One region of the Tenacibaculum sp. A30 genome, then DNA from elsewhere that is predicted to be linked to it. Evidence: riboswitches for the same ligand, from Rfam matches in the RefSeq annotation. Region 1 holds a riboswitch; the other holds the start of a gene.

Region 1 (8,159 bases):
CGTGTACAGCTTTAATAGCTCTACCTGAAGGTTCGTTTTGGTTTTGAAAGCTTTCATCCCAAGCTAGTGCTGTAGGGGTGCTACATGCAATAGATGGTACTGAAGGTACCGTTAAAGCAGCAGCTTCGCTAGGGAAATGCTCTTCGAAAATTGAACGGTAGTAATATTCTTCTTTTGCTCTAGGTGTTTGAGTAGGGAAACGGTGTGCAGCGTTTTCCATCATTTCATCGGTAACTGCGGTTTCAACTACTTGTTTTAAGGTGTCAATCCAGTTATAGCCAACTCCGTCAGAGAATTGTTCTTTTTGTCTCCAAGCTACTTCTTTTGGTAAATAACTTTCAAAGGCTTTACGTAATACCCATTTTTCCATACGTTCTCCGTTAATCATTTTGTCTTCTGGGTTAATACGCATCGCAACATCCATAAATTCTTTATCTAAGAACGGAATACGTCCTTCAATTCCCCAAGCCATTAAGCTTTTGTTAGCACGTAAGCAATCGTATTGATATAACTTATCTAATTTTCGTACTGTTTCTTTATGGAATTCTTCAGCATCTGGTGCTTTGTGAAAGTATAAATAACCTCCAAAAAGTTCGTCAGCGCCTTCACCAGATAAGACCATTTTTATTCCCATTGATTTAATTACACGAGCCATTAAATACATAGGCGTAGAAGCGCGAACAGTAGTGATGTCATAAGTTTCTAAGTTGTAGATTACATCTTTTATAGCATCCAACCCTTCTTGAATGGTAAAGGTAATTTCATGATGAATAGTACCTATATGTTCTGAAACTTTTTTTGCTGCAGCTAAATCAGGAGATCCATCTAACCCTACAGAAAATGAATGTAGTTGCGGATACCATGCAGCATCTTTATCATCTGATTCTATACGTTTAGCAGCATATTTTTTAGCAATAGCTGAGGTGATAGAAGAATCTAGTCCTCCAGATAATAAAACTCCGTAAGGTACATCACTCATTAATTGACGGTGAACTGCAGCTTCTAAAGCATCACGTACTTCGTCAATAGATGTTTGGTTATCTTTAACAGCTTCATACTCCATCCAATCACGAGAATACCATCTTTGTAATCCATCCTCACGAGTGTAATAATGTCCAGGAGGAAAAACTTCAATTTTGTTGCAAACTCCCTCTAAGGCTTTTAATTCAGAAGCAACATAAAAAGTTCCGTGTTTATCCCATCCCATGTATAAAGGGATAATTCCCATATGGTCACGAGCTACTAAATATTCGTCGGTCATAGAGTCATATACTGCAAAACCGAAAATTCCGTTTAGGTCGTCTAAAAACTCAACACCTTTTTCTTTGTATAAAGCTAAGATAACTTCGCAATCAGATTGTGTTAAGAATTCGTGTTGTTGTTTTAACTGTTTTCTAATCTCTTTGTGGTTGTATATTTCTCCGTTAGCAGCTAACACAAATCTACGGTCGTAACTAAATAGAGGTTGTTGTCCTGAAGCAGGATCAACAATAGCTAGTCGCTCGTGAGCCATTATTGCTTTTTCATCACTATAAATACCACTCCAATCTGGACCTCTATGACGAACTTTCTTAGCCATTTCTAAAATTTGAGGTCTTAATATATCTGAAGGTTGTTTTAAATCAAACGCACATACAATTCCACACATAATTTCTGTTTTTAATTAATTATTGCAATGCAAATAAACTAATCATGTTGTTTTGTGTAAATGATATTTTTGTTTTCAGTTTTAATTTTAAACTTAAAACTAAAAAAAAAGGGTTATTTGTAATTGTTTTTTAAGATAAAAGTTATTGTTGCTTGATTTTTTTAGCAAAAGGTTGATGTGTATAAAGTTAGGTTGAAGAGGTAAGAGACACACAGATTATTATTGTTAAAGTTTATGATTCTTTACTTGGACTAAAATATATTTGCCGCGGTTTTTCTTTGAAGAAAAGAAAATTAAAAGGGAATTAGGTGAAAATCCTAAACTGTACCCGCAACTGTAAGCTACGTCTATTCTAAATAGATACTTATTATTTCTTACACCACTGTTTTTTTACGGGAAGGTAGTAATAAGATGTTAGTCAGGAGACCTGCCGAAATTTTATTTGTTGTTGTCCTTTCGGGATTAAGAGGATGAACAATAATACACACAAGCATTTAAAAAGTTTAATGTTTGGAAGTGTTTTTATTTTCTGAAATTTTAAATTAATTATAAAGATGATACGTATTTACAGTATTGCATTGTTATGTTTATTCATGACATTTTTTTCTTGTTCAAGTGATTCAACAAAACATGAACCAACCCCAATTTATGATAATTCTTTTATTGTAGGTTATGAAGGTGAAGGAACAGTAATTGGGCACTTAGATGAAGATCAGGTTTTTACACCTAATGTGTATGAATCGTTAAACAAAAACACAATTTCTTTTTCAGAATATGAAAACAAACTATTTACAGTATCACAATCAGGTCCTGATTTTGTTACAAAATTTGATTTGCAAAATTTAGCTGTAGAAAAAGTAGTAACAACTTCTGCGGTTACTGATCCTTCGTATTTAACAATGTTTTCTGAAACTGAAGGGTTAATGATTTCAACTGCTGGAAGTGGAAGAAGCAAAACATACAGCTTGTCATTTTTCAATATAAATGAAGGCATAAAAGATAAGATAGAAGGAATTTCAGATAAGGTATTGTTTTCTAAGTCGGGACTTTTAGTAGATGGTGAAAATATGTTAATTGCTGACGATAAAGAGTTGAAAGTATTAAACCTTAAAGATAAGTCATTAAAAACAGCAGTAACATTTGAAGATGTTATTTCAGGAATTTTAAAAGATAAAAACAACCAGATTTGGGTTGGAACTGAAAAAAGAGTAGGTGAAAAAGCACAATTTGTAAGTCTTGCAAATGATTATTCTGTAGCAGAAACAATTACTCTAGATGGGGTTAATTTGTATAAAACAAGCATGCTTACAATGAACTCTTCAAGTAATACTATTTATTGGGTTGAGGTGAATACAGGTTCAATTCATCGTTTTAATACAGAGAGCAAAGAAGCAACAGAGTTTGTCAATCCGATGATGGATGGAGTGATGCTTACTACCATCGTAAGAGAGCATCCTACAACAGGAAAAATATATGTTTTAGGAGCAGAAGATTTTTTTGATACAGATAAAAGTATGTTAGTAATTTATAACGAAGATGCTTCTGTTTTTAAAACGGTAAAAGGAGTAGGAAATTCACCTATAGATATATTCTTTTCTAAAGAAGATTTTTCAATTAACTAATTTGCTTTTTGTTACGAGCTAATTTTTTTAATCTAAAAAAATTTGTCAATTCAAAATCACTTTATACATTTGCATCATAATGATGAATCAACAATTAAATAACTGGTGGTGGAAAACTCATAACTTACGTTAGTGAGACCATCTTGTTATATCTATAATACAACGAAAAGGCTTATCTCATGATAAGCCTTTTTTGTTTTTATACATCAAACTAAAATGAAAAAAATAAAATTTAAAACAATAGCAAAAAAACAATTGGCAGATATGGTTACGCCAGTAAGTTTGTACTTAAGAACTAGAGATAAGTATGCAAATAGTTTGCTGTTAGAAAGTTCAGATTATCACAGTAAAGAAAATAGCTATTCATTTTTATGTATAGAACCTTTGGTTACAATTAAGGCAGAAAATGATGAACTGTTGTTGTTTTATAAAAAAGAAGAAAAGAAAAGAGAATCTATACAAAGAGATTTTTATGAAAAGTTTGATGTATACAGTAATTTGATTGAAGTAGATTGTTCAGAAGAAATCAAATCATTCAACGGACTGTACGGGTACACCACTTTTGATGCGGTTCAGTATTTTGAAACCATAAAGTTTAACTCAAAAAAATCGCCTTCTAACATCCCATTATTACAATACAGTTTTTTCCGATTTATTGTGGCTATTAATCATTTTAAAAATGAAATGATTTTGATAGAAAACATACCAGAAGGAGAAGAGTCTCGATTATCAGAAATTGAAAACTTGGTAAATTCTCAATCGTTTGCTCAATATGATTTTACTTTTCAAGGAGAAGAAACTTCTAACATTACAGATGAAGAATTTAAGCAAAATGTAGTAAAAGCAAAAGAACACTGCAAGAGAGGAGATGTTTTTCAGTTGGTACTATCACGTCAATTTCAACAACAGTTTAAAGGGGATGAATTTAATGTGTATAGAGCTTTGCGTTCCATTAATCCGTCACCTTATTTATTCTATTTTGATTACGGAAGTTTTAAGTTGATGGGGTCTTCACCAGAAGCACAAATCAAGATTGATGAAGGTCAAGCAGTAATCAACCCAATTGCAGGAACTTTTCGAAGAACAGGAGATGATGAGAAAGATAGAAAGCTAGCAAAAGAGTTGGCAAATGATCCAAAGGAAAATGCAGAACATGTAATGTTGGTTGATTTAGCACGAAACGATTTAAGTAAACACGCCACTAACGTAACTGTGGAAACCTATAAAGAAGTACAGTATTTTAGTCATGTAATTCATTTGGTGTCAACAGTGACAGGTAAAATCACAGGAAACCCTATAGAAATTGTAGGAGATACGTTTCCTGCAGGAACATTAAGTGGAGCTCCAAAATACAAAGCCATGGAATTAATTGATACCTATGAAAATCAAACTCGTGGATTTTACGGAGGATGTGTTGGTTTTATAGGGTTGAACGGAAATGTAAATCAAGCCATTGCGATTCGTTCTTTTGTGAGTAAAAATAATACCTTGTTTTATCAAGCAGGAGCAGGAATTGTAATTAATTCAAAAGAAGAAAACGAACTACAAGAAGTAAATAACAAATTAGCCGCATTAAAAAAAGCATTAGTGTTAGCAGAAAACATATAAGATGGATATACTAATTTTAGATAATTACGACTCATTTACCTACAATCTGGTACATTATGTAGAAGATATCACAGGAAAGTTACCTGATGTATATCGTAACGACGAAATTTCTGTAGAAGAAATTAAAAATTATGATGCTATTATTCTTTCGCCAGGACCAGGGATTCCTGATGAAGCAGGTATTTTAAAAGAAACCATAAAAACGTATGCAGGTAAAATTCCAATTTTTGGAGTTTGCTTAGGTTTGCAAGCAATTACTGAAGTTTTTGGAGGAGAGTTAGAAAATTTAAGTGAGGTTTTTCACGGAGTTGCTACAGAAATGAAAGTAACCAAGAGTGATACAGTTACTTTTAAAGATATTCCAGAAACATTTGAAGCAGCTCGTTACCATTCATGGATCGCTTCTCATATTAATTTTCCAGAGGAATTAGAAGTAACAGCAATTGATGAAGATGGAGGAATTATGGCATTACGTCATAAAGAGTTTGCTATTGAAGCAGTACAGTTTCACCCGGAAAGCATTTTAACTCCAGAAGGAAAAAAGATGCTTCAGAATTTTATTGCTTTTGCCGAAAGCCAAAAGCCAAAAGCTTAAAGCCATTGACATGAAAAAAATACTAAACACCCTATTTGAACAAAAGCGATTGACTAAAGAACAATCGAAAGAAGTATTGATAAACATCGCACAAGAAAAATACAATGCTTCACAAATAGCTGCATTTATTACCGTGTTTTTAATGCGTCCAGTTTCGGTAGATGAATTGTCAGGGTTTAGAGAAGCTTTGTTGGAGTTAGCGATTAAAGTAGATTTATCTGATTTTAATACCATTGATTTGTGTGGAACAGGAGGTGATGGAAAAAACACCTTTAATATTTCAACATTAACTTCATTTATTGTTGCAGGAACAGGGAATAAAGTAGCAAAACATGGGAATTATGGAGTTTCTTCTGCATCGGGATCGTCTAATATGTTAGAGTTTTTAGGATATAATTTTACAAACGATGAGTCAACTTTAAAGCGTCAGTTAGACGAAGCAAACATTTGTTTTTTACACGCTCCGTTATTTCATCCAGCTATGAAGGTAGTGGCTCCCATCCGTAGAGAATTAGGGGTCAAAACATTTTTTAATATGCTAGGTCCTTTGGTAAACCCGAGTCAACCACAAAATCAGTTAGTAGGTGTGTTTAATTTAGAGGTTGCTAGAGTGTATAATTACATGCTACAACAATCAAATGTAAACTATGGCGTGGTACATGCATTAGACGGATATGATGAAATTTCATTAACAGGAGATTTTAAATTGTTTACTAAAGAAGCAGAGCAACAAGTTTCTCCATCTGATTTAGGACAAAAGCAAATCGTTCCATCCGATATTTTTGGGGGCAATACAGTTAAAGAAGCTGCCGAAATATTTGTGAATATTATAAATGGAAAAGGAACAGAAGCACAGAATAATGTTGTGTTGACAAATGCTGCCTTTGCCTTAAAAACTATTGATAAACATAAGAGCTTTGAAACTGCTTTTGAAGAGGCAAAAGATTCGTTGTTAGGGTTAAAAGCAAAAGAATGTTTACATTCTTTAATTACGAATAACTAATTCATAATTAAAAAATCATAATTTATAATTGAGATGACAATACTAGATAAAATCACTGAATTTAAAAAAAGGGAAGTAGCAAAAATAAAAGCTGAGGTTCCAGTTAAAAAATTAGTGGAAAGTCCGAATTTTAAAAGACAGCCAATTTCACTAAAAAAATCATTGTTGGATCCGTATTCAACAGGAATTATAGCAGAATTTAAACGTCAATCACCTTCTAAGGGAATTATCAACGATAAAGTAACGGTTTCTGAAGTTGTTGAAGGATATTTAGATGCTAACGTTGCAGCATTATCGATTTTAACAGATACCTCATTTTTTGGAGGTACGATGGCAGATTTGATGGAAGCAAGAACAATCAACGAGCAAAAACCTATTTTAAGAAAAGATTTTATTGTTGATGGATTTCAAATTGTAGAAGCCAAAGCTATTGGTGCTGATGTAATTTTACTAATAGCGACTTGCTTAACAGCACAAGAATTAAAAAACTACGGACAATTAGCTCATGATTTAGGATTGGAAGTCTTGTATGAAGTGCATACCCAAGAGGATTTGGATAAGATAGGGAGTTTAGACGACAAGATTATAGGAATCAATAATCGTAACCTAAAAACATTTGAGGTGGACTTGGAAAACTCAATAGCTTTGGCAAGTCAAATTCCTACAAGTGCAATAAAAGTTTCTGAAAGTGGAATTTCTAATCCAAGAATAATTACAGGGTTAAAAGAATACGATTTTCAAGGTTTTTTAATAGGAGAAAACTTTATGAAAACAGAAAATCCAGGTCAAGCATGTCAAGAGTTTATTAATCAAATACGATAAAAGCCCACCCCAACCCTCCCAAAGGGAGGGAGTATAAACAAAAAAAAAATATCAATGAAAACTAAGTTAGGAGATAAGCATAAGGGTCTACAGTATCCCCCTTCGGGGGCTCGGGGGCTTAAAGTTTGTGGAATGAAGTTTATAGAAAATATTCAGCAAGTAGCTGAATTACAACCTGATTATTTAGGGCTTATTTTCTATGAAAAATCACCAAGAAATTTTGAAGGAATTATTCCTGATTTACCTAAAGGAATTAAGAAAGTTGGTGTTTTTGTTAATGAGTATGTAGAAATAGTAGTTTCATTGATTGAAGAATATAAACTGGATGCAATTCAGCTACATGGAGATGAAACTGTTGAGTATATCAAGCAACTAAAAGAAGGGCTACGTCAAGCTGATCTTGATTCAGCTTCTCATAAGAAGAATCCGAGACAAGTTAGGAATGATGTAGAAATTATTAAGGTGTTTGGTGTCAAAGATGAGTTCAATTTTGAAACCTTAAAACCTTATGAGGAAGTGGTTGATTATTTTTTGTTTGATACCAAAGGGAAAGAACGAGGTGGGAATGGAATAACATTCAATTGGCAAATTTTGGAAGATTATAATTCAACAAAACCTTACTTTTTAAGCGGAGGAATAGGTTTAGAAGAAATAGATGAATTGCAATCGTTTTTTAAAAGAGAAGCATCTCAATATTGTTACGCCATTGATGTAAATAGCAAGTTTGAGACAAAACCAGGAGTAAAATCAGTAGAAAAATTACAGAAGTTTAAGGCATTTTGCCAAGAACTTACAGCTAAAAGCTAATCATATGAAATTTCAACCAGACAATAACGGATATTACGGACAATTTGGAGGAGC
Region 2 (8,159 bases), 720 kb from region 1:
AATTCCATGATCCCCTGCAAAAACCATAATAGTAGGTTTTGATAGTACAGGTGTAGTTGTATTTTGAATTAAACCAATTTGTAAAGCAATTTTTTCTAAACCGCCTAAAGCACCAATAGGTTTGGTTTTAAAGTTAATTTCTTCTTGAAGTTCGTTTTGTAGTTCTTTTGATAGAGGAGTTATAGTTGTTGTCATGTGTTATTTTAAAGTTAAAGGAAGTCCAGATACCATAAAAGTAGCTTTGTCAGCCAATTTTGCTATGTGTTGATTCGTCCAACCTTGTAGTTGTGTAAATTTTCTTCCAGATTCAGAATTGGCATGTAATCCCATACCAATTTCATTAGAAATGATGATAATATTAGCATCAATTTCAACCAATTTATTGATTTCTTCTTTAGCGATTTTTAGTACCTTTTCAATATCATATTTTGTATCCACAAAGAAGTTCGTTAACCATAGTGTAACACAATCAACAACTACGGTTTGTTTTTCAGAAATTACATTACTCAACCATTTTTCCTCTTCAACAGTGTTCCAGCGTTCATCTCTATCAGAAACATGCCTGTCAACTCGTTGTTGAAAGTCTTCATCCCAAATACGAGAAGTGGCTAGGTAAATAGGGGTATCAGATAAAGATTCGGCTAGCTTTTGAGCATAGCTACTTTTACCTGATCGTTCACCTCCTGAGATATAATATATCATGAAATCGTATTTTATATTGACACAAAGATTGGAAAGATTTTTAATAAAAAACAAATTAAAATAGAGAACTGTTTATTTTTGCAGAATTAAAACCACGAATTATGACAGTATCTTCTTTTATGCCAGCAGTAACCCAAATGATTTATGATATGGGCTTACAAAACCATTTAAACGGAATTACTTTTGAGTGTCCAGAAGTAGCTTTACAGGAAAAAGAAGTAGCTGTTCGATATAAGTTGGAAGGAAAAGTGTTAACGAGTAAAGAAATAACGGCTATTTTTTCTAAAACCAAGGCTGAAGGAAAGACCTTGTATTATGTGGATGAACCTGTTTTAGAGCGTATTGCTCCAGATATTGTTTTTACACAAGATGTATGTGATGTTTGTCAGATAGATACAGAATCTGTGGCAAAATCGGCGTATAAATTGCCAAAGGTTCCAGAACTAATATCAATTACTCCCAATTCTTTAGAAGATGTTTTTGATAATGCGTTAACCATTGCAAAAGCTATGAAGCAGGAAGCAATAGGAGAGGCATATGTAAGTGGATTGAAAAAGCGTATTTATGATATTGTAGATGTACAACGTGAACATAGAATCCAATCGAAAAGTGTGATGTTATTAGAGTGGATTGATCCGTTGTTCAACTGCGGACACTGGATTCCTCATCAAATAGGGTATGCAGGTGGAATCGATTTGTTATCGCATCCATCAGGAGATAGCATTGTAATTTCTTGGGATAAAATTGTAAAATACGATCCAGAGGTATTGATTATCGCTCCATGTGGATACGGAATTGAGAGAACACTTGAAGATATGAAGTTTTTAGAAGAGAGAGAAGAATGGACGTCTTTAAGAGCTGTAAAAAACAAACAAGTATACATTGCTGACTTCACCATGTTTACACAATCTTCTGCAGGGACTTTAGTAGAAGGAATTGAATGTTTGGCAAAAATGATTCATCCAACTTATTATACACTTCCAGAGAACTTACAAACAAAATTCGCAAATTATCATGATTTGATGGTTGCTAATTTATAAGAATACTATACATTTGCCGAGATTTTTGGTTTTTCTTTAATCATCTATTAAAGAGAATTAAAAGGGAATTCGGTGCAAAACCGAAGCTGTTCCCGCAACTGTAAGCTATTAAGCTTGTAACAAATACTCAAACCACTGTTTTTTAAATGGGAAGGTATGTTGCAAGACGCAAGCCAGGAGACCTGCCAATTATTATAATTTAATTAAAACTTTCGGGATAAAAGTTTGGTAGAATATGGCTAAAAAAGTATTTACATTTTTTTCTTTTTTTTATGTGGTTGTTCTGGTAGGACAAAATGATACAATTTCTTATCGGTTAGATGAAGTTATCATCAATGCTACAAAAAAATTAAAAGAAAACTCCATAGGTCAGCATGTGGTTAGTCTTTCAGATTCTGTGTTGACACGAAATATTGAGTCTTTTACTGATTTAATAAGATACAATTCATCAATTTATTTAAAGGAGTACGGAAAAGGAGGTACAAGTTCTGTGAGTTTCAGAGGTACAAGTGCTTCTAATACAGCTGTTGTATGGAATGGAATCAATATAAATTCTATAAATAATGGTCAAACAGGATTTAATTCTTTAACAGTAAGTTTAAATGACGCGATTGATGTAAGAAAAGGAGGAGGAAGTATAGAATATGGTTCAGGAGCAATAGGAGGAACGGTGCATTTAAATGATGTTTTAAATTATACAGAAGATTTTAATGTGAAAAATCAATTTGTACTAACAGGAGGAAGTTATAATACATTCAATTCTCTTTTTAAGTCAAAAATCTCCAATTCAAAGTATAGCATAGGGGTGGGAGTTTCTAGAAATTTTTCAAAAAATGATTTTAAATTGTTCGATTCTGAGTACAGAAATACCAATGGAGCTTATGAAAACTATGGAATTAACTTAGGCTTCGGATATAAATTCAATAATCAATCTGAATTAAAATTTTATAGTACGAGCTTTTCTGGCGAGCGTCATTTCTCAGGAACATTACCTAATCCAACATCTGCAAGAGAAAAATATATAGACTCTAACCAAAGAAACTTATTGGTGTATGGTTTTAAAAAAGGAAAGTTAGAGCAAGAAATTAAGCTAGCATATTTAACACAGAAGTATCAATATTTCTCTAATAAATTTTCTGATAATTTTAATTATGGAAAATCGAGAAGAGTAATAGCGTCTTACAACCTGAACTATAAACTTCCTAGAATTAAAGCAAAGATTTCGTCTTTTTCAGAGTATGAATCTGCTTTTGGTAGTACAGATGTAATTAAAGAGAAAAATAGAGAACAGTTTTCTCAGTATCTTGTTTATACTCAAGATGTACATAAAAATATTTCCTTCAATGTTAAGTTAAGAAAGGATTTTAATTCTGATTATAAGGTTCCGTTTGTTTATGCTGCTGGTATAAAAGTAACGCCTATTTCGAAATGGTATGTAAGAGTTAACGGATCGAAAAATTATAGAGTACCAACATATAACGACTTGTTTTGGCCAGGGCAAGGAAATGAAAATTTAATCCCAGAAACCTCTATTCAAGGAGAGGTAGGGTTAGGCTACTCAAACAAAGGTTTAAACTTCGATGCAGGTGCTTACATGATTAACACAGAAGATAAAATTGTTTGGACTCCTTCTGGCGATCCAAATAGACCAGGAGTTTGGACTCCAATCAATTTAAATGAAACTCAGAACAAAGGTATAGAAGCTAGTTTGAGTTATAAAGTTCAAATAGGAGAATATAAATTTAATGCAAGCTCTAACTATTCTTATGTTTTAGCTAAAGATAGTGAGACAGACAAGTATTTAACTTTTGTGCCTAAACATTTATTGAATAGTAACTTATCGGCAAACTATAAAAAAGTGAATTTGTTTGCTCAGTCACTTTTTAATGGAGCTGTGTATACTACAGAGGACAATTCTAATGATTTTATTGTTCCTAGCTTTTTTATAGTTAATGTGGGAACTGAGTATGAAATCTTTCAAAACCACAAAAAACAATTACTGTTAGGTGTTAAGGTAAACAATGTATTAGGAGAGAAGTATATGGTTATGTCTAGGAGGCCTATGCCACAAAGAAATTTTAACATAAACATCAATTATAAATTTTAACAAATGAAAATAACTAAATTATTAGGAGTATTATTCTTAGGAGGTATCCTTTTTACATCATGTAGTGATGATGAAGCACCTAGTTCACCTAAAGTAGATTATGGAAACGGAATTTTGATAAGTGGTGAAGGTACTCAATCTGTTTCAGGGTCTGTTACTTTTGTGTCTAACGATTTATCAGTTGTAGAAAATACAATTTATAAAAAAGTGAATGATGCTGAGTTTGGAGAGTATGTTCAGTCTATAGCATTTGACAATGATAGAGCTTACATTGTAGCTGATAACCAAAATACAGTAACAGTAGTAGATAAAAATACTTTTGATAAAGCTGGAACAATTACAACAGGTTTGTCAACACCAAGATATATGACTATAGTAGGTAATAAAGGTTATGTAACTAATTGGGGAGCTACAGATAACGATAACGATGATTTTGTTGCAATTGTAGATTTAAACTCTTTAGTAGTAGAAGAAAAAGTAGAAGTAGCTTTAGGGCCAGAAAGAATTATTGCTAAAGACGGGAAATTATATGTTTCTCACTTAGGAGCATTCGGATCTAACAACAAAGTAGTTGTAATTGATATCGCTACAAAATCAGTAGTAAAAGAAATAACAGTTAAAGACAATCCGGATGAATTGTATTTAGATAGTTTAGGTAATCTAGTAGTTTTATCTCAAGGAAATACTGTTTATGATGAAAACTGGAATGTAATAGAAAATACATTAGCAGCTATTTCTTTTATAAGCACAGCTAGTAATGAGGTTGTCTCAGAATTAGTGTTCAATGAAGGAGAGCACCCTTCTCAAATGGTTTTAGAAGGTAATGATATTTATTACAATTTAGGAAATAGCATTTATAAAACAGATGTGAATGCTACTACTTTACCAGCATCTGAATTATTCACTACAGATTCAGGATACCTTTATGGTTTAGGGGTAAGAAATAACGAAATTTTTGTATTAGACGCTAATTTTTCAGGTAATAGTAAATTGGATATTTATGATTTATTAGCTAAAACTAAAAAAGAAACGAAAGAAGTTGCTTTAGGAGCTTCAAAAATTTATTTTAATTAAGTCGTCCCCCAAAAAAAGGGAAATATTGCTATGTGTAAGCTCACCAAATTGGTGAGCTTATTTTTTTATAAAAACTTTTCTTGTATTTCTTTAGAAGGTAGCATACAAGCTTCTTTTTTTCCAAACCACTTGTAACGATTTTTAGCAATGTAATCGTATACAATGTTTCTGAGAGCCTCTGGAAAGACCAAAACAACTTGCGTTAACTTCCATATTCCGCCAAAATCATTCATAATTTTTAAGGCAGCAGTAGACTTAATATAATAAGCAACATTTGGCTCGTATAAAATAATAGAATCAACCTTGGAAGTGTCTATCCCTAAATATTGTGTTATTTCCTTTCCTATATCCGATTGAAGAGAAGTAAAAACAAACTGATTTTTGACATCATATTTTATAACTTTTAGCACACTATCGTTGCATAAATTACACACACCATCAAATAAAATCACTTTTTTATTGCTAGGTATATTGTTCATTTATAGGTTTTTGTGAAAAAATAAAAGATTATATTGTAACATTATTCAAAAGTAAGCGTCTTGTAAGAAAGTAAATAGCGATTTAACAATAATTTAGAAGTAATTATGTAAATCACTATGTGCTTTTATTTAAAAATTAACTAAAACTATGATTCGAATAGAAAATCTTCACAAATCTTATCCTATAGGAAAAGACTCACTTCATGTTTTAAAGGGATTGAATTTACATATAAAAGAAGGAGAATTTGTATCTATTATGGGATCTTCAGGTTCTGGTAAGTCTACCTTATTAAATATTGTAGGTTTATTAGATACACATGATGAAGGAAACTACTACTTAAACGGACAGTTAATTGAAAACTTAAATGAAAAGAAAGCCGCAGTATTGCGTAATAAGTTTTTAGGTTTTGTTTTTCAATCATTTAACCTAATTTCATATAAAACTGCTTTAGAAAATGTTGCTTTACCATTATATTATAAAGGTATAGGAAGAAAAGAACGTTTAGAAATAGCTATGGAATATCTAGAAAAAGTTGGTTTAAAAGACTGGGCAAATCATTTACCAAATGAACTTTCTGGAGGACAAAAGCAGCGTGTAGCTATTGCGAGAGCATTGGCAACAAAACCTAAAGTTGTATTAGCTGATGAACCAACAGGAGCATTAGATTCTGCGACAACCGATTCTGTAATGGATTTGTTAACAGAGATTAACAATGAAGGAATGACTGTTTTTGTAATTACTCACGAAGAAGAAGTAGCTGCACAAACCAATCGAGTTGTTCGTTTAAAAGATGGAGTTATCATTAGTGATGAATTAACAGAAATGGCAACCAAAGCAAAAAACTCTAAAGCGGTATAATATGTTTGATATAGATCGTTGGAGAGAAATTTTTCAAAGTATAAGCAAAAACAAGCTACGTTCTGCTTTATCTGGTTTTACAGTAGCTTTTGCAATTTTACTTTTTACCCTATTATTTGGAATTGTATCAGGATTACAAAATCAGTTTAAAACTGCTTTTGCTGATGATGCAACCAATGCGATGTTTGTAAGAGTATGGAAAACTTCAAAACCGTATAAAGGCTTACAAACAGGAAGAAGAATACAGCTAAAGAACAAAGATTTTGATTATGTTAAAGAGGAGTATGAAGATAAAATTCAACATTTAACTGCACGAATATTTAAGAGCGTAAACATAACGTACAAAAACAATCAAAATAATTATCAGTTACGAGCAGTTCATCCAGATCATCAGTTTTTAGAGAAAACAATTATTGATGAAGGAAGATATATTAACGAGTTAGATTTAAAAAATAATGCAAAGGTTATTGTTATAGGTCGTCTTGTTAAACAAGATTTATTTGGAGAAAAACCAGCTTTAGGAAAAAGAGTGAATGTTGATGGGATTTCATATAAAGTAATCGGTATTTTTTCTGATGAAGGAGGAGATAATGAAGAGCGTTTAACCTACATGCCAGTTACTACTGCTCAAAAATTATATGGTAACAATGATTATATCAATCAAATAAATATAGGATATGATCCAAAATTAAATCTTGACCAAGCAATTACGTTTGGTAATAGGCTAGAAAGAGATTTACGTAAAAAGTTAGATATTCACCCGGATGATCAAAGTGCTTTATCGGTTAGAAACATGGCAGAAGCAAACAAAGGAATTAACCAGTTTATGTTTGCCTTGTATTTCATCGTAATTTTTGTGGGATCTGGAACTTTAATTGCAGGAATTATAGGAATTAGTAACATCATGATTTTTGTGATTAAAGAACGTACTAAAGAGTTTGGAATCCGTAAGGCATTAGGAGCAAAACCATCTTCAATAATTGGTATGGTAATTCAAGAATCAATCTTAATTACAACCATTGCAGGATATTTAGGTTTAAGTTTAGGAACTTATATATTAAGAGCTATAGGTGATAGTCTTGAAAAATACTTTATCAAAGATCCAAGTGTGAGTCCTGGTATTGTAATAGGAGCTACTATTATTTTGATTTTATCAGGATTAATTGCTGGATACTTACCAGCAAAAAAGGCAGCACAAATTAAACCAATTGTAGCACTAAGAGCAGACTAATTATGAAGTTTTTATTTGATTCAGACACTTGGCAAGAAATTTACGGAAGTATTCGTAAAAATAAATTAAGAACAGGTATTACTATTGTAGGGGTACTATGGGGAATTTTCATATTAGTAGTCTTATTAGGCGCTGCTCGTGGTATGGAAAATAACTTTAAAAGAATTTTTGGAGATTTTGCTACCAACAGTGTTTTTTTATGGACACAGAGAACAGACATGCCTTTTAAAGGGTTTCAAAAAGGAAGAAGATTTGATTTAACATTTAAAGATATTGAAGTTCTTGAAAAAGAATATAGTAATGAAATAAAGTTATTGGCGCCTAGAAATCAAACTAATGGTACTGTTGTTAAAGATTTTAAATCAGGTGATTTTCAGGTTAGTGGAGATTATCCCGTTTTAGATCGTGTACAAAAGAAAGATTTGATCTATGGAAGATTTCTCAATCAGAATGATATAAAGAACAACTCTAAAGTTTGTGTTATTTCGGAAGATATGTACAAACAACTCTTTGATAAAAAAGAAGTACCTATTGGGCAGTATGTAAAAATTAGTAACGTAAATTACAAAGTTGTAGGTGTATATAAACCTTCAAATACTATAGATATTGATGGAGATACAGCTTACATTCCATTTACAACCTTTCAAAAAGTATACAACACATCTAA

Evidence for each region. Region 1 has a riboswitch for cobalamin ahead of ACR9ES_RS05635 (hypothetical protein). Riboswitches for the same ligand answer to the same signal wherever they lie in the genome.
Region 2: linked by a shared signal. The riboswitch ahead of ACR9ES_RS02170 (TonB-dependent receptor plug domain-containing protein) and the one ahead of ACR9ES_RS05635 (hypothetical protein) in region 1 are both predicted to bind cobalamin.

The regions. Positions count from the first base shown of each region.
Region 1 covers NZ_CP195160.1:1,177,174-1,185,332, reverse strand. Annotated here, with positions in the region: gene asnB (asparagine synthase B) at 1-1,648, opposite strand, end outside; cobalamin riboswitch at 1,900-2,097, shown strand; gene ACR9ES_RS05635 (hypothetical protein) at 2,203-3,270, shown strand; gene ACR9ES_RS05630 (anthranilate synthase component I family protein) at 3,487-4,878, shown strand; gene ACR9ES_RS05625 (anthranilate synthase component II) at 4,880-5,473, shown strand; gene trpD (anthranilate phosphoribosyltransferase) at 5,484-6,476, shown strand; gene trpC (indole-3-glycerol phosphate synthase TrpC) at 6,510-7,298, shown strand; gene ACR9ES_RS05610 (phosphoribosylanthranilate isomerase) at 7,431-8,105, shown strand; gene trpB (tryptophan synthase subunit beta) at 8,110-8,159, shown strand, end outside.
Region 2 covers NZ_CP195160.1:456,021-464,179, reverse strand. Annotated here, with positions in the region: gene cobT (nicotinate-nucleotide--dimethylbenzimidazole phosphoribosyltransferase) at 1-195, opposite strand, end outside; gene ACR9ES_RS02180 (bifunctional adenosylcobinamide kinase/adenosylcobinamide-phosphate guanylyltransferase) at 199-702, opposite strand; gene ACR9ES_RS02175 (ABC transporter substrate-binding protein) at 804-1,742, shown strand; cobalamin riboswitch at 1,752-1,946, shown strand; gene ACR9ES_RS02170 (TonB-dependent receptor plug domain-containing protein) at 1,978-3,849, shown strand; gene ACR9ES_RS02165 (YncE family protein) at 3,853-4,923, shown strand; gene ACR9ES_RS02160 (thiol-disulfide oxidoreductase DCC family protein) at 4,989-5,402, opposite strand; gene ACR9ES_RS02155 (ABC transporter ATP-binding protein) at 5,551-6,261, shown strand; gene ACR9ES_RS02150 (ABC transporter permease) at 6,263-7,492, shown strand; gene ACR9ES_RS02145 (ABC transporter permease) at 7,495-8,159, shown strand, end outside.